Regions from separate parts of the Pseudomonas sp. ArH3a genome, predicted to be linked through region 3. Evidence: predicted binding sites of a transcription regulator. Region 3 holds the regulator's gene; each other region holds the start of a gene.
What was found. The regulator sigma-54, encoded in region 3, starts transcription at its own class of promoters, with help from an activator protein. The targets are predictions, from matches to a motif close to ANTGGCATNNANNTTGCTNT.
Positions count from the first base shown of each region.

Region 1: the regulator sigma-54 is predicted to act here: its motif matches at 1,970-1,989, upstream of K0P33_RS24450 (circularly permuted type 2 ATP-grasp protein).
Region 2: the regulator sigma-54 is predicted to act here: its motif matches at 2,852-2,871, upstream of K0P33_RS22965 (flagellar hook-length control protein FliK).
Region 4: the regulator sigma-54 is predicted to act here: its motif matches at 3,085-3,104, upstream of glnK (P-II family nitrogen regulator).

Region 1 is NZ_CP080330.1:5,337,135-5,342,552, reverse strand. Features, by position in the region: gene K0P33_RS24470 (YkgJ family cysteine cluster protein) at 1-44, shown strand, start outside; gene K0P33_RS24465 (START domain-containing protein) at 99-704, shown strand; gene K0P33_RS24460 (hypothetical protein) at 808-1,044, shown strand; gene K0P33_RS24455 (ribonuclease E inhibitor RraB) at 1,258-1,599, shown strand; gene K0P33_RS24450 (circularly permuted type 2 ATP-grasp protein) at 2,022-3,431, shown strand; gene K0P33_RS24445 (alpha-E domain-containing protein) at 3,436-4,386, shown strand; gene K0P33_RS24440 (transglutaminase family protein) at 4,383-5,186, shown strand; gene K0P33_RS24435 (cytochrome c) at 5,337-5,418, opposite strand, start outside.
Region 2 is NZ_CP080330.1:5,029,435-5,034,852, reverse strand. Features, by position in the region: gene fliJ (flagellar export protein FliJ) at 1-117, shown strand, start outside; gene K0P33_RS22980 (STAS domain-containing protein) at 302-607, shown strand; gene K0P33_RS22975 (fused response regulator/phosphatase) at 604-2,322, shown strand; gene K0P33_RS22970 (Hpt domain-containing protein) at 2,353-2,697, shown strand; gene K0P33_RS22965 (flagellar hook-length control protein FliK) at 2,922-4,244, shown strand.
Region 3 is NZ_CP080330.1:1,327,582-1,332,999, reverse strand. Features, by position in the region: gene lptB (LPS export ABC transporter ATP-binding protein) at 1-641, shown strand, start outside; gene K0P33_RS05995 (RNA polymerase factor sigma-54) at 826-2,319, shown strand; gene raiA (ribosome-associated translation inhibitor RaiA) at 2,395-2,700, shown strand; gene ptsN (PTS IIA-like nitrogen regulatory protein PtsN) at 2,713-3,177, shown strand; gene rapZ (RNase adapter RapZ) at 3,180-4,037, shown strand; gene K0P33_RS05975 (HPr family phosphocarrier protein) at 4,053-4,325, shown strand; gene K0P33_RS05970 (ZIP family metal transporter) at 4,363-5,256, opposite strand; gene K0P33_RS05965 (superoxide dismutase) at 5,289-5,418, opposite strand, start outside.
Region 4 is NZ_CP080330.1:6,754,867-6,760,284, forward strand. Features, by position in the region: gene sutA (transcriptional regulator SutA) at 96-425, opposite strand; gene K0P33_RS31240 (secondary thiamine-phosphate synthase enzyme YjbQ) at 527-952, opposite strand; gene K0P33_RS31245 (ammonium transporter) at 1,164-2,504, opposite strand; gene glnK (P-II family nitrogen regulator) at 2,539-2,877, opposite strand; gene K0P33_RS31255 (accessory factor UbiK family protein) at 3,298-3,561, shown strand; gene K0P33_RS31260 (YifB family Mg chelatase-like AAA ATPase) at 3,776-5,272, shown strand; gene K0P33_RS31265 (TetR family transcriptional regulator C-terminal domain-containing protein) at 5,401-5,418, opposite strand, start outside.

The sequences.
Region 1 (5,418 bases), 2.8 Mb from region 3:
CGATCCGGTTGATCGGCTGGTGGGAGCAGATGACGGCGGCTTGATGGGCTTTACTTTCGGAACTTACTTTCAGAACGTCGACAATAAGGAATACAACAATGGGTTCGCTGAAACGAATGGCTGTGCTGTGCGGTTTTACGGTGTTGTTTGCTGCCACTGCCCAGGCTGAGGATTGGCAAGTCGCCAAGGACGAAGACGGTATCAAGGTGTCCCTGAGCGAAATTGCCGGTTCCAAATACAAGGCGTATCGCGGTGTCACCTTGATCAAGGCGCCAGTGGCCAAGATCCAGGCCCTGCAGGAAGACGTGGCCGGTGCCTGCTCCTGGATCCACGAATGCAAATCGCAAAAACTGCTCAAGACCGAAGGCGACAAGAGCTGGACCTACACCCAGTTCAAGGCACCGTTCCCGGTGACCGACCGTGATTCGATCCTCGAAATCACCACCTCCAAGGCCGCCGACGGCACCGTGACGCGCAAACTGCTGGAAGTGCCGACCTACCAGCCGGAAGTCAAAGGTTACGTGCGAGTGGCCCAGGTAGACGGTTATTGGAAACTGGTGCCCAAAGGCGACAACCAGACCGAAGTGACCTACCAGGTGCACACCGAGCCAGGCGGCAGCGTGCCATCGTGGCTGGCCAACAAGTTTGTGGTGGACGCGCCGTTCAACACCTTGAAAGCCTTGAAAGAACACGCTGAAAAATAAGCGCAGTTGATCCGGTGCCTCCGGACATGAGTGGAACGTTTGCCGAGCCCTCAAGGTCCAGATAGTTGTAAGCCCACACACGGGTTTTATCGAGGAGGCACCGATGCAAAAGTGGCAGATTACCTTCGTTGATGATCACGGCGTAAAGTCCGTCGAGCAGTTCACCTGCGACCAGAAGCCCAGCCTCGAAGATGCGGCGCACATGATTCGCAACAAGCTCGTACCTGTGGCCGCCGAACTTGACCTCAATGACCTGGAAGGCCGTAAACCCGAGCCTACGGTCAAGATTCTGAAAGACCAGAACAGCATTCAAATCCTCGACATATCGCCTGCCGCCTGAACATTCTCTGTATGCCTTTAAAGCGCCTCTGGTGGAGGTGATAGCTTCGCGCTACTCTGCAAGTGAGATCAGCGAATGAATCGCTAAGGTCTGGTCTTGTCAGCTACATGCTTGTTTTCCCACGGTGTCGTTAATGCCGTAGCACCGGCGCCAGCAGGGCGCGGTCTTCGGGAAGCACGGAAAGTCTATCCATCAGTTTGAGGAGGACGTTTCATGAGCACAGCCTATCAAGAAGACATCAGCACCAACGTATTGCGCCGCATGAAAGAGGGCGGCTTTGACTTCTCACGTTTTCACCCCATCGAGTTCTACGCCATATTCCCGGATGAGGAACGGGCGCGCAGGGCTGCGGGTCGATTTCGTGGGGAATCCCTGAATGCCCAGGTCAGCGCGCGCGATGATGGCGCCTGGTACCTGGAACTGAGCAAAATCATGTTCGCAACCTACGACGGCATAGGAGACTTCGAGCAAGACTTTGAGGCGGTGGTCGAGCCTTTGGGCGGGATCATCGAGGGATGGGGCGTCAAGCAGGAGGTGCGTGGGTTACCGATGTAATTCACTGCACAGAGCAGAATGAGAAACGCAGCGTATCGGCTGACCTTTGGGTCGGCCGATTTTGTTTGTGCTGTAGGAAAACTCTCGGAACTTGCAGCGTGTTTTCTCGCACCAAAAAAAAGCCACCCAAAGAGGGTGGCCTAAAGGGAAGAGCGGTTCGCTGAAGCTGTAGGACGCATCCTGTTCAGCCGATGGGGGTGATTATCCGCAGGCGTGGGCGGGCAGTGAAATCAACTCTGACTATGCTGTTGATAGTCAAAGCCCGCATTGTGATGAAGCGCGGCACACGACGGCGGGCATTCTGCGCACCAGGACGGTGCGTATAGATCCCAGTGGCAATTCAACTCACTGATTTTTAAGTGTTTATGCCGATGGCACGGGCTTTGCGATAGTTCAAACGCCCGGGTGACAAGGAGTACGGCATGACCCGCACTTATTACGATGAAATGTACGACGGGGCAGGGCAGGTCCGCCCCCATTACCGCGAGTTCGCCCGCTGGTTGGCCGAAACACCGGCCGAGCTGCTGGCTCAGCGCCGGCGCGAAGCCGATTTGCTGTTCCATCGCGCCGGCATCACCTTCACCCTTTACGGGGACGAGCAGGGCACCGAGCGCCTGATTCCTTTCGACACCATCCCGCGCAGCATTCCGGCGAGCGAATGGCGGATCGTCGAGCGCGGCTGCATTCAACGGGTCAAGGCGCTGAACATGTTTCTGGCCGACCTGTACCACGAGCAACGCATCATCAAGGCCGGGATCATCCCTGCCGAACAGGTGCTGGCCAACGAACAATACCAGCTGGCCATGCAGGGCCTGGACTTGCACCGCGGTCTGTATTCCCACATCTCCGGCGTCGACCTCGTACGTGATGGCGACGGCACCTACTACGTGCTGGAAGACAACCTGCGCACGCCGAGCGGCGTCAGCTACATGCTCGAAGACCGCAAGATGATGATGCGCCTGTTTCCCGAACTGTTCGCCGCCCAGCGCATCGCGCCCATCGACCACTACCCCAACCTGCTGCTCGACACCCTGAAAAGCTCAAGCCCGCTGGATAACCCCAGCGTAGTGGTGCTGACCCCGGGACGCTTCAATAGCGCGTTTTTCGAGCATGCCTTCCTGGCGCGGGAAATGGGTGTGGAGCTGGTGGAAGGCGCCGACCTGTTCGTGCGCGATGACCGCGTGTTCATGCGTACCACCGACGGCCCCAAGGCGGTCGATGTGATCTACCGTCGCCTCGACGACGCGTTCCTCGACCCGCTGGCCTTCAATCCGTACTCCATGCTCGGCGTGCCCGGCCTGCTGGCGGCGTATCGCTCGGGCAATGTGGTACTGGCCAACGCGATTGGCACCGGGGTGGCGGATGACAAATCGGTGTACCCCTTCGTCACCGAGATGATCCGTTTTTACCTGGATGAAGAGCCGATCCTGAAGAACGTTCCTACGTTTCAATGCCGCAAGCCCGACGAACTGTCTCACGTGCTGGCCAACCTGCCAGATCTGGTAGTCAAGGAAACCCAGGGTTCCGGCGGCTACGGCATGCTGGTCGGCCCCGCGTCCACCCAAGCGGAAATCGAAGCCTTCCGTGCGCGTATCAAGGCCAAACCTCACGCCTACATCGCGCAGCCGACCCTGTGTTTATCCACCTGCCCGACCTTCGTCGAAAATGGCATCGCACCACGCCATATCGACCTGCGGCCGTTCGTGTTGTCCGGCAAGGAAACCCGCGTAGTGCCCGGTGGTTTGACCCGCGTGGCCTTGCGCGAAGGCTCGCTGGTGGTCAACTCCTCCCAGGGCGGCGGTACCAAAGACACTTGGGTGGTCGAGGACTGATGCCATGTTGAGTAGAACTGCCTCGGATTTGTACTGGATGTCGCGCTACCTGGAGCGCGCGGAAAACCTCGCGCGCATGCTCGATGTCAGCTATTCGTTGTCGCTGATGCCGCAGGATGGGCGCGGTGATGGCCTGCATGAGTTGGCGATGCCGCTGCTGATCACCGGCACCCTCGATGATTACCACGAACGCCACGGCGAACTGCATGCCGAGCGCCTGCTGCACTTCTTCGCGCTGGACGCGGCCAACCCGGCGAGCATCTACAGTTGCCTCGGCGCCGCGCGGGCCAGCGCCCATGCGGTGCGTGGGCGAATCACCGCCGACATGTGGGAAAACATTAACGCCACCTGGCTGGATATTCGCGATATCGCCCAGCAGGGCCTTAGCCGCTACGGCATGAGCCGGTTCTGTGAATGGGTCAAGGAACGTTCGCACCTGTTCCGTGGCGCCACCTACGGCACCATCATGCGCAACGACGCTTTTCGTTTTATTCGTCTGGGCACCTTCATCGAGCGCGCCGACAACACCCTGCGCCTGCTGGATGCGCGCTACGAAATGGCCGGCGACCAAGCCGCCGCCGTCAGCGACGGCACGGCCCACGCCTACTATCAGTGGAGCGCCTTGTTGCGCGCGTTGTCATCGTTCGAGGCCTACACCGAGATCTACCGTGACGCGCCGGGCGCCAGGCAAGTGGCGGAACTGCTGTTGTTGCGCGCCGACGTGCCGCGCTCGCTACGGGCGTGCAGCGAAGAGATCGATCAGATCCTCGCCAGCCTGCCCGGCCTCAACGGTCGCCCGGCCCAGCGCCTGGCCGCCGAGATGGACGCGCGCCTGCGCTTCACCGCCATCGATGAAATCCTCGAGGAAGGCCTGCACGCCTGGCTGACCGACTTTATCCCCTTGGTGCGCCAGCTCGGCGACGCCATCTACAGTTCCTACCTGGAGGCCGCATGAGACTCTCCATCAGCCACGAAACCACCTACCACTACGAAGACCAAGTGCGCGCCAGCATCCAATACCTGCGCCTCACGCCCCACGACAGCGAACGCCAGCACGTGCTCAGTTGGCAGCTGGACTTGCCGCGCCCGGTGCGCGCCCAGGTCGACCCGTTCGGCAACATCCTGCATGTGCTGACCCTCGACGAACCCCACGACGCCATCATCATCGGCGCCCGTGGCCAGGTGGATATCGATGAATTGCGCGAGGCCGAACACGAGAGCCAGTCGGCGTTTCCGTTCTTGCGCAGTACGCGCCTGACCGAGCCCGATGAGGCCTTGCGCCTGTTCGCCGAGCTGCATTGCCATCAACGTCGCGACCGCAGCGCGTTGATCGACCTGATGCACGCGCTCAACCAGTCGATGGTCTACACGCCCGGCGCCACCGAAGTTGACACTTGCGCCGCCCAGGCCTTCGCAGGGCGCGCGGGCGTGTGCCAGGACCACACCCACGCGTTCCTGGCTTGTGCACGCAGCCTGGGCATTCCTGCGCGGTATGTGTCGGGGTATTTGTACACGGAGGACAGCACCCACCTGGCCAGCCACGCCTGGGCCGAAGCCTGGCTGGATGACGCGTGGTACAGCTTTGATGTGACCAACCAACTGGCGCGGCCCGAGCGGCATCTCAAACTGGCAGTGGGCTTGGACTACCTCGACGCCTGCCCGGTACGCGGCATGCGCCGTGGCGGTGGGCATGAGCAGATGCATGCCAAGGTGTTCGTGGCGCCGACGCCGGTGCTTTCGGTGCAGCAGCAATAACCGTCTTTACCGGCGAAGTTGATCGAGGGTGGGAGCTGGCTTGCCTGCGATAGCGGCCTGTCAGTTAACCCATTTGTAGCTGACCCACCGCCATCGCAGGCAAGCCAGCTCCCACAGTGAGCGGTGGTGTTTTCAGAACGTTTGCAAGGCTCACGGCTGCTGTTTACGCCCCGCCATATGCTTCAAATACCCCACCAGCAGGTCCAGCTCGCCATCCGGCAACACACTGGCA
Region 2 (5,418 bases), 3.1 Mb from region 3:
GGCTTGCGCAAGCTGGTGCAGCGCTATATCGACGAAGCGCGGGCGATTGAAGATAAACGCGAGCAAAAGCTGCTCGACGAGCTCTCACAGCGGCTTCCACGCCAATCACCGTACTAACGGCCACCACCGGCCCACTGTGGGCGTCGGGCTTGCCCGCGATACAGGCACCGAGGTGGATCAGGCACACCGCAGTGATGCTATCGCAGGCAAGCCAGCTCCTACATTTGGTCGTCTGTGTTGCCCATACCCGGTTCACCTGCTAAACCTTGTTGCATATTGCCAATGACAAGGAAGCAGTCGTATGTCAGTCGAATCAGAAGTATCCCTGGATGGGACGAAGTTGATGATCACCGTCACGGGGCGGTTCGATTTCGGTAGCCACCAAGCCTTTCGTGATGCCTACGAGCGGTTCTACAAGGTGCCCGAGGTCTACGTGGTGGACTTGAAAGACACCACCTACATGGACAGCTCCGCCTTAGGCATGCTCCTGCTGTTGCGTGACCATGCCGGTGGCGATAATGCCGAAGTGCAGGTGATCAACAGCAACTCCGATGTGCGTAAGATTCTCGCCATCTCTAACTTCGACAAACTGTTCGACATCAGTTGAGCACCCTGGCCCCGGTTCTCGAACCGCTGACGATCCTGATCGCCGAAGACAGCGCTGCCGATTTGCTGTTGCTGTCGACCATCATTCGGCGCCAGGGTCATCAGGTGCTCACCGCCGCCGACGGCGCGCAGGCCGTCGAGGTGTTTACCCGCGAGCGCCCGCAACTGGTGTTGATGGACGCGCTGATGCCGGTGATGGACGGCTTTGAAGCCGCGCGGCGCATCAAGCAGCTTGCCGGGGAAGCACTGGTGCCGATCATCTTCCTCACCTCGCTGCGCGAGAGCGAAGCCCTGGCCCAATGCCTGGATGCCGGCGGCGATGACTTCCTGCCCAAGCCCTACAACCAAGTGATCCTGGCGGCGAAGATCAACGCCATGGACCGCCTGCGCCGCCTGCAAGCCACGGTGTTGCAGCAGCGTGACCTGATCGCCAAGCACCACGATTACCTGCTGCATGAGCAGCGCGCGGCTAAGGCGGTGTTCGACAAGGTGGCGCATTCGGGCTGTATCAACGCGGCGCCGAACATTCGCTACCTGCAATCGCCCTATGCGCTGTTTAACGGCGACCTGCTGCTGGCGGCATACACGCCCTCCGGTGACATGCACGTGCTGCTTGGTGACTTTACTGGGCACGGCCTGCCTGCCGCCGTCGGTGCCATGCCCCTGGCGGAAGTGTTCTACGGCATGACCGCCAAGGGCTACGGCCTGGCGCAGACCCTGCGCGAGATGAACGCCAAGCTCAAGCGCATCCTGCCGGTGGACATGTTCTGCTGCGCCACCCTGATAGGCCTGAGTGCCCAGCGGCGTGTGGTGGAGGTGTGGAACGGCGGCATGCCCGAAGGTTATGTGCATGAAGTCGCCACGGGCAAGCGTACGCCGTTGGTGTCGCGGCACTTGCCGTTAGGTGTGCTCTCGGCCGAGAGGTTTGATGACAGCACCGAAGTCTGGCCCATGGCCTTGGGCGACCGTGTGTTTTTGCTCTCCGATGGCGTGCTGGACACCGCTAATGCCAATGACCAGCTGTTCGGCGCCGAGCGCTTGCAGCAGGTGTTCGCGGCCAACCGTGAGCCTGATCGCTTGTTCGAAGATATCGAACTGGCACTGGCGGCGTTTCGTGGCCAGGCGCGGGATGACGTCAGCATGGTCGAGATCACCTTGCAGGCCGGCCAGCCGTTGCGGGCGGCCGAGCCGATATATGCCGACAGCGGGCAGTCGTGCCCGCTGGACTGGTCGGTGAGTTTCGAGTTCCGCGCGCAGACCCTCAAAAGCTACAACCCGTTGCCGTATCTGCTGCAATTGTTGCTGGAAATTCATGGCATGCGTGAGCAGAGCGGGGCGCTTTACAGTGTGATGGCCGAGTTGTATTCCAATGCACTGGAGCATGGGGTACTGGGGTTGGATTCGCGGCTCAAGCGCGATGCACAGGGGTTCGCCGACTATTACCGCCAGCGCAATGAGCGGCTGGGGCAATTGAGCAGCGGTTATGTGCGTGTGCATGTGCAGGTCGTGCCGACGGGCACTGGCGGCACAATGACGCTGCGTATCGAGGACAGTGGTCTTGGGTTTGACGTGGAACAGGTGTTGGCGCGGCCGCTGGATATCGACCGTCTGTCTGGCCGGGGCTTGAGCCTGGTGCGGCAGTTGAGCAGCAATGTACGCTGGTCGGATGGCGGGCGTAGCGTATGCGTGGAGTTTTGCTGGGGGGCTCTGGCATAATCCGCCGATTCTTGATCAAGGAGCGAACAAGTGGCAGAGATTCATTTGGACCCTGATGTGTTGTCGGGTTTGCAGGAGGTTATGGAGAGCGAGTATCCCAAGCTGCTCGATACCTTTCTGGACGATTCGCAGAAGCGTGTCGAGGCGTTGCGCAAAGCGCGCGATGATGCCAAGGCGTTGGGGCAGATTGCGCACAGCTTCAAAGGCAGCAGCGGCAACCTTGGGGCGGTACGGTTGGCACAATTGTGTCAGCGCTTGGAAGCTGAATCGGGCCAGTCGACGGCGGACCTTGGGGCGTTGGTTGATCAGATTGATCATGAGTTTGCTTTGGTGCGGCCGTTGTATGAGTCGGAACGGCAGCGGTTCAGTCTCTGAGTCACCTTCGTAACAGCTATTAATGGCGACCCAACTGTGGGAGCTGGCTTGCCTGCGATAGCGGTGAGTCAGTCAGCCCATCTGGCACTGTTACACCGCAATCGCAGGCAAGCCAGCTCCCACATTAAGCGAGTCATTTGCCTGCGAAGTGTAATCTGGCCCGACTCTTGCTCTATCTCCCAATACTGCATCCCCGACCCCCAATGCAGTGGAGACCTTTACCTATGCCAGTCGCCCCGAATTCGCTCCTTCAGGCTGCCCCTGCGGCCAAGCCTCAAGCGTCTGTCTCTACGCCCCCAGTAGCGGCTGCGAGCCCGCGAGACAAGGGGCCTGGCTTCGCTCAAGTGTTTGCAAATCAAAGCCCGAAACCGACGCTGAAGATCGACGACGCCCCGGCCAAAGTCACGCGTGACAAGTCGCCGGACACCAACTCCAAGCCCGTTTCCAGCAACGACAAGCCTGCCGCCAGTAAGCCAGCCGTTGCCGATAGCGGCAATCCCTTGCCTGCCAAACCGCCGACTAAATCCGACGACGCCAGCAGTGACGACAACAAGCCCACCGACCCATCCCTGGCGCAACAACCCCCGGTTGACCCCGTCGTCGACCCGGCAGTGATTGCCACCGTCACCCCGGTTGCCGTGCCTGTCCCCGTGGAAACGCCGGCGCCTGTAGCCGCCAAGGACGACAAGGCGTTGCCGGTTGTTGTGGCGACGGATGAGGTCAAGCAGCCTGCCTTCGACCCTGACGCCGACCCGCTGGACTCGATGCCGGCCGTGCGCCTGGCGATGGAGCAGGGCGGTCACGTCTCGGCCAGCAGCCAGACGCCGCAGAAGGCCGCCCCGACGTCTCAGGACCAGCCGACCGCTGCACAGAGCTTCGCTGCCGGCCTTGCCAATATGGTCGACCAGCAAGCCACCAAAGACAGTACTGACCAGGGCGGCGACAAGGCCTTCAGCGGGCTGATCGAAGGCGGCCTCAAGGATCTGAAAGACGCCAGGAGTGACACCCGCGTCGATGATTTCGCCAACCGCCTGGCTGCGCTGACACAGGCCGCCACGCCGAAAACCGCGAATGCCTTGCCGCCGGTGGCGAATGCGCCGTTGGCCATGCACCAGAGCGGCTGGACCGAAGAAGTGGTCAACCGCGTGATGTACCTGTCCAGCGCCAACCTCAAGTCGGCAGAGATCCAGTTGCAGCCGGCTGAGCTGGGGCGCCTGGATATCAAGGTCAACATGGCGGCGGACCAACAGGCCCAGGTCACCTTCATGAGTGGCCACGCCGTGGTGCGTGAAGCGCTGGAAAGCCAGTCCGGCCGCCTGCGCGAGATGTTTGCCCAGCAAGGCATGGGGCAGGTTGACGTGAATGTGTCCGACCAGTCCCGTGGCTGGCAGGGGCAAGGTCAGGAGCAACAACAGCAGAACCAGGCGCGCGGTGTGAGTGGTGGCGGTGGGCGGGGTGATGGCGGTGATCATGCTGAAGTGGCGGCGGCCGTCGCGCCGGTGACCCAGACCGTCGTGGGCTCCAGCGCGGTTGATTACTACGCCTGATTTCAGCCTTATGAAGATCAAAATGTGGGAGCTGGTTTGTCTGCGATGGCCTTAGGTATCTACACATCTTTTTATGGGTTGAGTTCTTTGGTTGTCGCGGGGGCGCTGGGTGCATATCCGTTATTTGGGTAACGGCGGCTATGGGTTCCGCTCTTACAGCGGGTCACTTTTGGAAAAGAGCCCCAAAAGTAACCAAAAGGGCTCTTGCCCCACCACTCGGCACCTCGCTTAGGCTCGGTGTGCCCTCACTCCGGCTTTGGAGCGGGGGCCGCCGCCATGGGCCATCCTTGGCCCATCGCGGCTAAACCGGCGTCCTGCCGGTTTACCCCCGCTCCAAAGCCTGCGTTCGGCCAGCGTGGTTTAACGGGGCGCCTAAGATCAAGATCAAAAGCAAGAGCACGGCGGCCTAGTAGCCGACCTGAGTGGTTAAATCAAAAGCAAAATCGAGGCGGCCTGCTAGCCGACCTGATCTTGGTGGCTGAACTCAATCTAATGTGGGAGCTGGCTTGCCTGCGATGCAGACACCTCGGTCTATCAAGTACACCGAGTTGATGCCATCGCAGGCAAGCCAGCTCCCACAGAAAAGCAGAGCATTGCAGTGCTGGCAGCTAAACTCGGTCAAAATTGTGGGAGCGGGCTTGCTCGCGAAGGCGGTGGGTCAGCCAGCTCATGTGTAACTGACCCACCGCCTTCGCGAGCAAGCCCGCTCCGACAGTTGGATCTCGGTACATCAGACAGAGAGTGTGCTGCTGTGCTTTTGCCCTGCTTTTGCTTCTACCACTCAGGTCGGCTACTAGGCCGCCGTGCTCTTGCTTTTGATCTTGATCTTGATCTTGATCTGAGGCGCCCCGTTAACCACGATGGCCGAACGCAGGCTTGAATCCGTGGGTAACCCGGCAGGACGCCGGGTTAGCCGCGATGGGCCAAGGATGGCCCATGGCGGCGGCCCACGGATTCAAGCCGGAGTGAGGGCACACCGAGCCTAGGCGAGGTGCCGAGTGGTGGGGCAAGAGCCCTTTTGGTTACTTTTGGGGCTCTTTTCCAAAAGTGACCCGCCGTAAGGGCGGAACCAATAGCCGCCGTTACCGCAGCAACGGATATGTACTCATATCTACCTAAAAACCCCGCCAAAAGCTTAGCGCAACACAAAAAGTTGCGTAGATACCTATGCTGC
Region 3 (5,418 bases):
GCCAGATCGTCGGCTTGCTTGGCCCGAACGGTGCCGGCAAGACCACATGCTTCTATATGATCGTCGGGCTGGTTCAGGCGGATCAAGGGCGTGTACTGATCGACGACTTGGACGTCAGCCATCAGCCCATGCACGGTCGTGCACGCGCAGGTATCGGCTATCTTCCCCAGGAAGCGTCGATCTTCCGCAAACTGTCAGTGGCCGACAACATCATGGCGATCCTTGAGACCCGCAAGGAACTCGACCGTGATGGCCGCCGCAAGGAGCTGGAAAGCCTGCTGCAGGAGTTCCATATCAACCACATTCGCGACAACCTCGGCATGAGCTTGTCCGGTGGTGAGCGTCGCCGTGTGGAAATCGCCCGCGCCCTGGCCACTGCGCCTAAGTTCATCCTGCTGGACGAGCCGTTTGCCGGCGTCGACCCGATCTCGGTCGGCGACATCAAACAGATCATCTATCACCTCAAGGCCAAGGGTATCGGCGTATTGATCACCGACCACAACGTCCGTGAGACCCTCGATATCTGTGAAACAGCTTATATCGTCAACGATGGCCAGCTGATCGCCGAAGGCGATTCCGCCACTATCCTGGCCAACGAACTGGTCAAGGAAGTGTACCTGGGCCATGAGTTCCGCCTGTAAGCACTGTGGTGTCTGGCCATTCGCCAAGGCGCGCGGGAGTCAATAAAAACCTCGTTTTTTTTATTGTTACCGCGCTCTAGGCAAAGCCCCCGATATCAGGCATATAATTTGCTTATGTTTGGCGCTCACGCGCCCTGTCGTGGATGGCGCATTGCGCCGGCGAATAAGGTGTTAAGCCCCTGCCATGAAACCATCGCTAGTCCTGAGAATGGGCCAGCAGCTGACGATGACACCGCAGCTGCAACAGGCCATCCGCCTGCTCCAATTGTCGACCCTGGACCTGCAACAGGAAATCCAGGAGGCCCTGGAGTCCAATCCGATGCTCGAACGCCAGGAAGAAGGCGACGACTTCGATAATGCAGACCCGCTGGCCGACAACATCGAGCAAAAACCCAACGCCGACGTGCAGGAACCCTCTTATCAGGAAACCGCCCCGACGGTGGATAACCTTGAGGAAGGCGAATGGAACGAGCGCATTCCCAACGAGCTTCCCGTGGACACCGCGTGGGAAGACGTCTACCAGACCAGCGCCAGCAGCCTGCCGAGCAATGATGATGACGAGTGGGATTTCACCACCCGTACGTCCGTCGGCGAGAGCCTGCAAAGCCATTTGTTGTGGCAACTGAACCTCGCGCCGATGTCGGACACCGATCGCCTGATCGCCGTCACCCTGATCGACTGCATCAATAACCAGGGCTACCTGGACGAAACCCTTGATGAAATCCTCGAGGCCTTCGACCCTGAACTGGACATTGAACTGGACGAAATCGAAGCCGTCCTGCACCGCATCCAACAATTCGAGCCCGCCGGTATCGGCGCTCGCACGCTCAGCGAGTGCCTGCTGCTGCAACTGCGCCAACTGCCGGCCAAGACCCCTTGGCTCGCTGAGGCCCAGCGCCTGGTCACCGACTACATCGACCTGCTGGGCAGCCGCGACTACAGCCAGCTGATGCGCCGCATGAAGCTCAAGGAAGACGACCTGCGCCAGGTCATTGAGCTGGTACAGAGCCTCAACCCTCGCCCGGGCTCGCAGATCGAGTCCAGCGAAGCCGAATACGTGGTTCCCGACGTGATCGTGCGCAAGGACAACGAGCGCTGGCTGGTGGAATTGAACCAGGAATCGGTGCCGCGCCTGCGCGTCAACCCGCAATACGCAGGCTTTGTGCGCCGCGCCGACACCAGCGCCGACAACACCTTCATGCGCAACCAGTTGCAGGAAGCGCGCTGGTTCATCAAGAGCCTGCAGAGCCGCAACGAAACCCTGATGAAAGTGGCCACCCAGATCGTCGAGCACCAGCGCGGCTTCCTGGAATATGGCGACGAGGCCATGAAACCGCTGGTGCTGCACGACATCGCTGAGGCGGTGGGCATGCACGAATCGACGATTTCCCGGGTGACCACGCAAAAATTCATGCATACCCCACGGGGTATTTATGAGTTGAAATACTTTTTCTCCAGCCACGTCAGCACCTCCGAAGGCGGCGAATGCTCGTCCACGGCGATCCGCGCGATCATCAAAAAACTGGTTGCCGCGGAAAATCAGAAAAAGCCGTTGAGTGACAGCAAGATCGCTGGTTTACTGGAGGCACAAGGCATTCAGGTCGCCCGTCGAACCGTCGCCAAGTACCGCGAGTCCCTCGGGATCGCGCCTTCCAGCGAGCGTAAGCGTTTGATGTGACGGGCGGGCCATAGCGTTCCAGTGGCGGGTATTCCTACCCGCCGCTTTATGCACTGGCAACGAAGGAGAAGCTGTATGCAAGTCAATATCAGTGGACACCAACTGGAAGTGACCGAACCGCTGCGCGCCTATATAGGCGAAAAGCTCAAAAGAATTGAGGGGCATTTCGACAAGATCACCAATGTGCAAGTCATCATGACTGTCGAAAAGCTGAAGCAGAAAATCGAAGCCACCTTGCGTATACCCGGCGGGGAAGTCGTCGCCAATGCTGAGCATTCAGATATGTATGCCGCCATTGACGACCTGACCGACAAGCTGGATCGCCAAATCAAAAAGCATAAGGAAAAGCAGCAGAGCCTTCTTCAGGGCACAGGCCGCTAACACTCCCCACCCATGATCCGACTTGAAACCATCCTGACCCCCGGCCGTTCCCTCGTGAACGTGCCGGGCGGCAGTAAAAAGCGCGCCCTAGAACAAATTGCCAACCTGATCGGCCGCGAAGTGCCCGAACTGGATACGCAAGCTGTGTATGAGGCACTTATCGCCCGTGAAAAACTCGGTTCAACCGGTTTTGGCAACGGTATCGCGATTCCTCACTGCCGCCTGCAAGGCTGTGAAGCCCCAGTGAGCGCCCTGCTGCACCTCGATGCACCAATTGATTTCGACGCCATCGACGGCGCACCGGTCGACCTGCTGTTCGTTCTGCTGGTCCCGCAAGCCGCCACCGATGCACACCTGGAACTGCTCCGGCAGATCGCCAGCATGCTCGACCGCAAGGAAGTACGCGACAAACTGCGCAGTGCCAGCACCAACGAGGCGCTCTATCAGGTTGTCCTGGATGAACAAAGCGGGCAGTAATCATGCGTTTGATCATCGTCAGCGGCCGTTCCGGCTCGGGTAAAAGCACTGCCCTCAACGTTCTTGAGGACAACGGCTTCTATTGCATCGACAACCTGCCTGCGGGCCTGCTGCCTGAACTGGCGGAGCGCGCGCTGATCCACACTGAATTGGCACAACCCCTGGTTGCCGTTTCGATTGACGCCCGCAACCTGCCCAGCCACCTTGAGCGATTCCCGCAATTGCTCGAGGAAGTGCGCGCCAAGCACATTCATTGCGATGTGCTCTACTTGGATGCGGACGAAGAAACGCTGCTCAAGCGCTTTTCCGAGACCCGCCGACGCCACCCCCTCAGCAGCCCGCATCGCTCCCTGGCCGAAGCCATTGAGGACGAGACCACGCTGCTCGGCCCGATCATTGACCTCGCCGACCTCAAGATCAACACCACCAGCCTGAACCTGTATCAATTGCGGGATGCCATCAAGCTGCGCCTGCTGAACCAGCCGGAGCCCGGTACCGCTTTTCTGGTCGAGTCGTTTGGCTTCAAGCGCGGCATGCCGGTGGACGCCGACCTGGTCTTTGATGTGCGTTGCCTGCCTAACCCTTATTGGAAGCCAGAACTGCGCGAACAGTCGGGGCTGGATCAGCCTGTAGCCGAATACCTGGCCGCGCAGCCGGATGTAGAGGAGATGTTCCAAGACATCTCCAGCTACCTGCTCAAATGGTTGCCGCGCTTTGCTGCGAGCAATCGGGCCTATGTCACCATTGCCATTGGCTGTACCGGCGGCCACCATCGCTCCGTCTACCTGACCGAACGCCTGGGCCAGGTGCTGCAGCAAACCCTCAAGAACGTCCAGGTTCGCCACCGCGACCTTAGCTGAAAGGACCACCCCGCGATGCCCGCTCTGGAAATTGAAATCATCAACAAGCTGGGCCTGCACGCTCGCGCTTCCGCTAAATTCGTCGGCGTTGCCGGACAATTTCCTTGCGAGATCTACGCCGGGCGCACGCCGGAGTCCATGGTCAACGGCAAGAGCATCATGTCGATGATGATGCTGGCCGCCGGCAAGGGCACCAAGATTCACCTGAAGACGCAAGGCGAGCAGGAACAGGAAGCGATGGATGCCTTGGTGGCGCTGATCAACAACTACTTCGACGAGGGTGAGTAAATCCACCCTTTGAGAGGGATGTGAGGCTGCAACAGCCTCACCCCAGAGCTGTATCCATCACCATCATTAAACAGAACCCGATGCACAACCCCAAGCTGGCAAGCTTTTCGTGACCATTGCGGCGCGATTCGGGGATCACTTCGTGAGTCACCACCAGCAACATCGCACCAGCCGCAAGCGCGAGGCCCAGCGGTAACAAAACTTCTGCCAGGCTCACCAGCCACGCGCACAACACAGCGAATACCGGCTCTACCAACCCTGACGCGGCGCCGATCAGGAACGCTTTGACCCGCGACATCCCGGCCCCGGCCAAGACCAGCGCAATCACCAAACCTTCCGGCACGTCCTGCAGGGCAATGCCCATGGCCAGGCTATCGGCATCCGGCATGCCGCCACCGGCAGAGACGCCCACCGCCATGCCTTCCGGAATGTTGTGGGCAATGATGGCGAACACAAACAGCCAGATGCGGGGTGGGATCACCGGTTTATCCGGCGTGCCCACCAGCATTTCCGGGCTGGCGCCGGAGACCTTGCGGTCGACCAGGTACAGCCCGAACGCTCCCAGCATGATCCCAAAGCTGATCAAGCCGCTGGCGCCCCAGGGCGAAAGCCCCAGGCCTTCAGCGGCAGTGATACCCGGCACGATCAGCGAAAAGGCAGTTGCTGCCAACATCACTCCAGCACCAAAGCCCAACAATGTATCGCTGAGCGCTACCGGCATCCGACGAATCACCAGCACCGGCACCGCGCCCAGCGCCGTGCCGAGCGCGCAGATCGACCCGCCCTGCAAGGCACGCAGGATGCGCGGTTCAAGGTCCAGCCAGGCCAGCCCGTGGGCCACCAGCAATGCAGTACCTGCCAATAGCAGCAGTGAGCCAAACGCATAACGAAACATTCGTCCGCTGCTGATCGCCAGTATTTCAGTGCCCATAGTCGGCCTTAGGTCGTGTTATAGGGTCAATATCAGGCCAAGGCGGCCTGGTAGCGTGCGGCGACTTCCGGCCAATTGATCACGCTGTAGAAGGCGTTGATGTATTCCGGACGACGGTTCTGGTAGAGCAGGTAGTAGGCGTGCTCCCAGACGTCCAGACCG
Region 4 (5,418 bases), 1.3 Mb from region 3:
CTCACACATATAACGGCGGCGGGCTTGCACGTTTGTTACAGCCATGAAAAAGCCCGCAGCGACGGCGGGCTTTTTCTTACAAGCAAGAGCTGACCTCAGATAGGTCGGCTGCCGTACTTGTTATCCGGCTTCTTCGGTGGGTCTGCCACCACGTTGGCCTCGACTTCCTGCACTTTGCCGCCTTTAGCGAGGAATTCTTCCATCGCACGGGCCAGCGCATCGCGCTCTTTGTTCTTGGCTTCAACGCTCGGCAGCTCATCTACCGAAACAGCGGCCTTGGCTTTGCCTTTGGCTACTTTGACAGGCGCGTCATCGCCACCGTCATCGCCTTCGTCAGGACCGTCTTCAGCAGCTGCTGCGTCAAGACTATCGTCAGTCTCGTCGTCTACTTCAAGTTCGTCGTTTTCCAGATCATCGTCGCTCATGTTCTACCTCATGACTTGCGAAAAGCAGATTAGTTATAGCCCAGCTTCGCCCTCTGTCGAGGTTGCCGGAAAAAAATCACATCCACTGGATAACCAGTGGCTTATGCCCCATCACCGTGCAAGGTGGCGAGGACTTTACGAGCACCGCCATGATCACGGTGCTCGCCCAGATAAACACCTTGCCAGGTCCCTATCGCCAAGCGGCCGGCCTTGACCGGCAAACTCAGCTGGCAGCCCAGGAGACTGGCCTTGAAGTGCGCCGGCAGATCATCCGGACCTTCGTCGTTGTGTTCGAACCCTGCACGCCCTTGCGGCACCAGCGAGTTGAAAAAACGCTCGAAGTCACGGCGAACCGCCGGGTCGGCATTCTCGTTGACCGTCAACGAGGCCGAGGTGTGCTGCAGCCACAAATGCAACAGGCCCACACGGCACGCCTTCAATTCAGGCAAGCCGGCGAGCAACTCATCCGTTACCAAGTGAAAGCCCCGGGGCTTGGCCCATAGGGTAATCAGGGTCTGTTGCCACATACAGTTCTCCGCCCATCGGCGCGCATTCTAGCGCGCTCAGGGAAAAAACAAAGTGCCGAATACGCCTACATGCATGTAAGACTTTTGCACGATGAAAAGTACCGTGTGCGCCCCATCACAAACGCGGAGCAAAAACCGGTACAGCTTCCTATCACTGACAAACGCCAGGCAAAAAAATGCCCGGCAAGCCGGGCACCTTTTTTTCGCGTACTTACAAGTTGTAACCGCGCTCGTTGTGTTGCGCCAGGTCGAGGCCCACGGCCTCTTCTTCCTCGGTAACCCGCAGGCCCATGACCGCATCCAGCACCTTGAGGATGATGAAGGTCACGATAGCCGTGTAGATCACGGTGAAGCCCACGCCTTTGCACTGGATCCAGACTTGCGCCGCGATGTCAGTGGTCGCCGCGTTGAAGCCGCCCATGGAAGGCGCAGCGAACACGCCGGTCAGGATCGCGCCGAGGATACCGCCGATACCATGCACGCCGAAGGCGTCCAGCGAGTCGTCGTAGCCCAGTTTGCGTTTCAGGGTAGTGGCGCAGAAGAAGCACACCACGCCCGCCGCCAAACCGATCACCAGGGCGCCCATTGGGCCCACGGTGCCGGCAGCCGGGGTGATGGCAACCAGACCCGCCACCACACCCGAGGCGATGCCCAGTGCGCTTGGCTTACCGTGGGTGACCCACTCAGCGAACATCCAACCCAGCGCCGCAGCAGCGGTAGCGATCTGGGTGACCAGCATGGCCATACCGGCAGTGCCGTTGGCCGCAGCAGCGGAACCGGCGTTGAAGCCGAACCAGCCGACCCACAGCATGGCCGCACCCACCAGGGTGTAACCCAGGTTGTGAGGCGCCATTGGGGTGGTCGGGAAGCCTTTGCGCTTACCAAGCACCAGGCACGCCACCAGGCCAGCCACACCGGCGTTAATGTGCACCACGGTGCCGCCTGCGAAGTCCAGCACGCCCCAGTCGCCCAACAACGAACCCGGACCGCCCCACACCATGTGGGCAATCGGTGCGTAGACCAGGGTGAACCAGACGCCCATGAAGATCAGCATCGCGGAGAACTTCATACGCTCGGCGAAAGCACCGACGATCAGCGCAGGAGTAATGATGGCGAACGTCATCTGGAAGGTGACGAACACCGCCTCAGGGAACAGCGCCGCAGGGCCGGTGATGCTCGCCGGGGTCACACCCGACAGGAACAGTTTGGACAGGCCGCCCACGAACGAGTTGAGGTTGACGACGCCTGCTTCCATACCGGTGGTGTCGAACGCCATGCTGTAGCCGTAAACGAACCACAAGATGGTGATCAGGCCGGTGATGGCGAAGCACTGCATCATCACGGAAAGAATGTTTTTGGAGCGAACCATGCCGCCGTAGAACAGCGCCAGGCCCGGAATGGTCATGAACAGCACCAGCGCGGTGGATGTGAGCATCCACGCCGTGTCGCCGGAATTGAGGACTGGAGCAGGGGCTGGGTCCGCCGCCAATGCCAAGGCCGGCATTACGAGGGACAACAGGGCTCCTAGCCCTGCGAATTTACGCAGAGTCATATTGTTTTCTCCTGGGGCGTTGGGGTTTGGCGGCTTAGATTGCGTCGGTATCGGTTTCGCCGGTACGGATGCGAATAGCCTGTTCCAGATTGACCACGAAGATCTTGCCGTCACCGATCTTGCCGGTGTTGGCCGCCTTGGTTATCGCCTCGATAACCCGGTCAAGATCCTTGTCGTCAATGGCGACATCAATCTTCACCTTTGGCAGGAAATCGACCACGTATTCCGCGCCGCGATACAGCTCGGTGTGACCCTTCTGCCGCCCGAAGCCTTTGACCTCAGTAACGGTAATGCCCTGCACGCCGATCTCGGACAGTGACTCGCGTACATCGTCCAACTTGAACGGCTTGATGATGGCAGTGACTAGCTTCATGAAAACTCTCTCCCGAATTGGTGGACTTGCCCCAGGAAAACAAACCCGTCTCAAGTCTAAGCGCAGTGCCTGGCTTTGTAACGCGTCGTCACAAGGCAGTTGCCATTGCGACGCCAGCGAACCACTGGTGACGAAACCTGTACCCCTGATCCGTCGGCGCACTGCATTCGTCACAGCGACTGCATCAGTGCATGGGTCATGATCGTCTAAGCAGAAACCTTGCCAGCTCCGTAAAAACCACTGAAATCAGTCCTTTGCCCACTTATGCCCACCTGCGGGGCGTATTGGCGGCTGCAATGCGCACAAAAACAGTGCATCGCCGCCCGAGCCTCTGCGCGAAAAGCGTGCGCCCGCGGCCGTGAAAGGACTATAGACGCTGCGTGATACACTGCCCGCCAACAGTTTTCCGGAATATTTCCCATGCTCGCGCCCAAAGACCTCCTCGACGCCCTGAGCGGCCACGCCTCTCGCCTGTTCAGCGGCGACACCCCGCTGCCCCGCAACGAAATCGAAAGCCAGTTCAAGGCGCTGCTGCAAAGCGGCTTCAGCAAACTCGACCTGGTAAGCCGGGAAGAGTTTGACAGCCAAATGGTGGTGCTGGCCCGCACGCGTGCGCGGTTGGAGAGCCTGGAGGCTAAAGTGGCGGAGTTGGAAGCCAAGTTGATGCCGCCGTCTGCTGAATAAACGCGGTCAGTGTGGGAGCTGGCTTGCCTGCGAAAGTATCGCCTCAGTCTGCCTGATACACCGAGGCGTCTGCATCGCAGGCAAGCCAGCCCCCACGTAAAGCTCTGCGAACGACTCCGGATACGTTCTGTAAAACCTCCCCCACTTCGCTCTTCCCCGCCTCGTCTACCCTTGAAAAACCCGCAGGAAGCGGCCTCTCTTTCAAGGAACGAGCATGTCCCTCGCCATCGTCCACAGCCGCGCCCAAATTGGCGTCGAAGCCCCTGCCGTCACCGTCGAAGTGCATATGGCCAATGGTCTGCCGTCCCTGACATTGGTGGGCCTGCCGGAAACCGCCGTCAAGGAAAGCAAAGACCGCGTGCGCAGCGCCATTCTCAACTCGGCGCTGCAATATCCAGCCCGGCGCATCACCCTCAACCTCGCGCCCGCCGACCTGCCCAAGGACGGCGGGCGGTTTGATTTGGCGATTGCCCTCGGGATTCTGGCAGCCAGTGTGCAGGTGCCGGCATTGATGCTCGATGACGTGGAATGCCTGGGCGAGTTGGCACTGTCCGGCGAGGTGCGAGCAGTGAAAGGGGTGTTACCGGCAGCGCTGGCGGCGCGCAAGGCCGGACGCACCGTGATAGTGCCTCGGGCGAATGCCGAGGAGGCGTGCTTGGCGTCGGGGTTAAAGGTGATTGCGGTGGATCACTTGCTACAGGTGGTGGCGCACTTGAATGGGCATGTGCCGATTGAGCCTTACAAGTCCGATGGCCTGCTGTACTTGAATAAACCCTATCCAGACCTTAGCGAAGTACAAGGGCAGTTGGCGGCTAAGCGCGCGCTGCTGATTGCGGCAGCAGGCGCGCATAACCTGCTGTTTAGCGGGCCACCTGGCACCGGCAAAACCTTGCTCGCCAGCCGCTTGCCCGGTTTGCTGCCGCCGTTGAGTGAACAGGAAGCCTTGGAAGTGGCGGCGATTCAGTCGGTGGTCAGCCTCGCGCCGCTGAGCCATTGGCCGCACCGCCCGTTTCGCCAGCCGCACCATTCGGCGTCGGGGCCGGCACTGGTGGGCGGCGGGTCAAAACCGCAACCGGGGGAAATCACCCTCGCCCATCATGGTGTGTTGTTTCTGGATGAGTTGCCGGAGTTCGATCGCAAGGTCCTGGAAGTGCTGCGCGAACCGCTTGAGTCGGGGCATATCGTGATTTCCCGTGCGCGCGACCGGGTGAGTTTCCCGGCACGCTTTCAACTGGTGGCCGCCATGAACCCCTGCCCTTGCGGCTATTTGGGCGAACCCAGTGGACGCTGTCGGTGTACGCCGGAGCAGATCCAGCGCTATCGCAATAAACTCTCAGGGCCGTTGCTGGACCGGATCGACTTGCACCTGACCGTCGCCCGGGAAACCACGGCACTTAACCCGGCCCAACAGCCTGGCGATAACACGGCGAAGGCCTCGGCTGAGGTTGCCGAAGCCCGCGAGCGCCAACTAAAGCGCCAGGGCTGCGCCAATGCCTTCCTTGATCTGCCCGGGCTACGCAAACATTGCCAACTGGCGAAAGCCGATGAAAGCTGGCTGGAAAGCGCCTGCGAGCGGCTGACGTTGTCGTTGCGAGCGGCTCACCGTTTGCTCAAGGTGGCGCGCACGCTGGCCGACCTTGAGCGGGTTGAGCACATCACTCGGCATCATTTGGCCGAGGCATTGCAGTACCGGCCTGCAGCGGTGGGCTAGCTTGAAAATCCAAAATCTGCGGCACGTCGGCTGTCGTGGCGAGCAGGATTGTTTTGGCAAGCCCGCTCGCCACAACAAGCCCGCTCGCCACAGAAGAATGCGGTGGCCGCTAAAAGTGGTGCGGAGGCCTAGGCGCGCAAATCCAG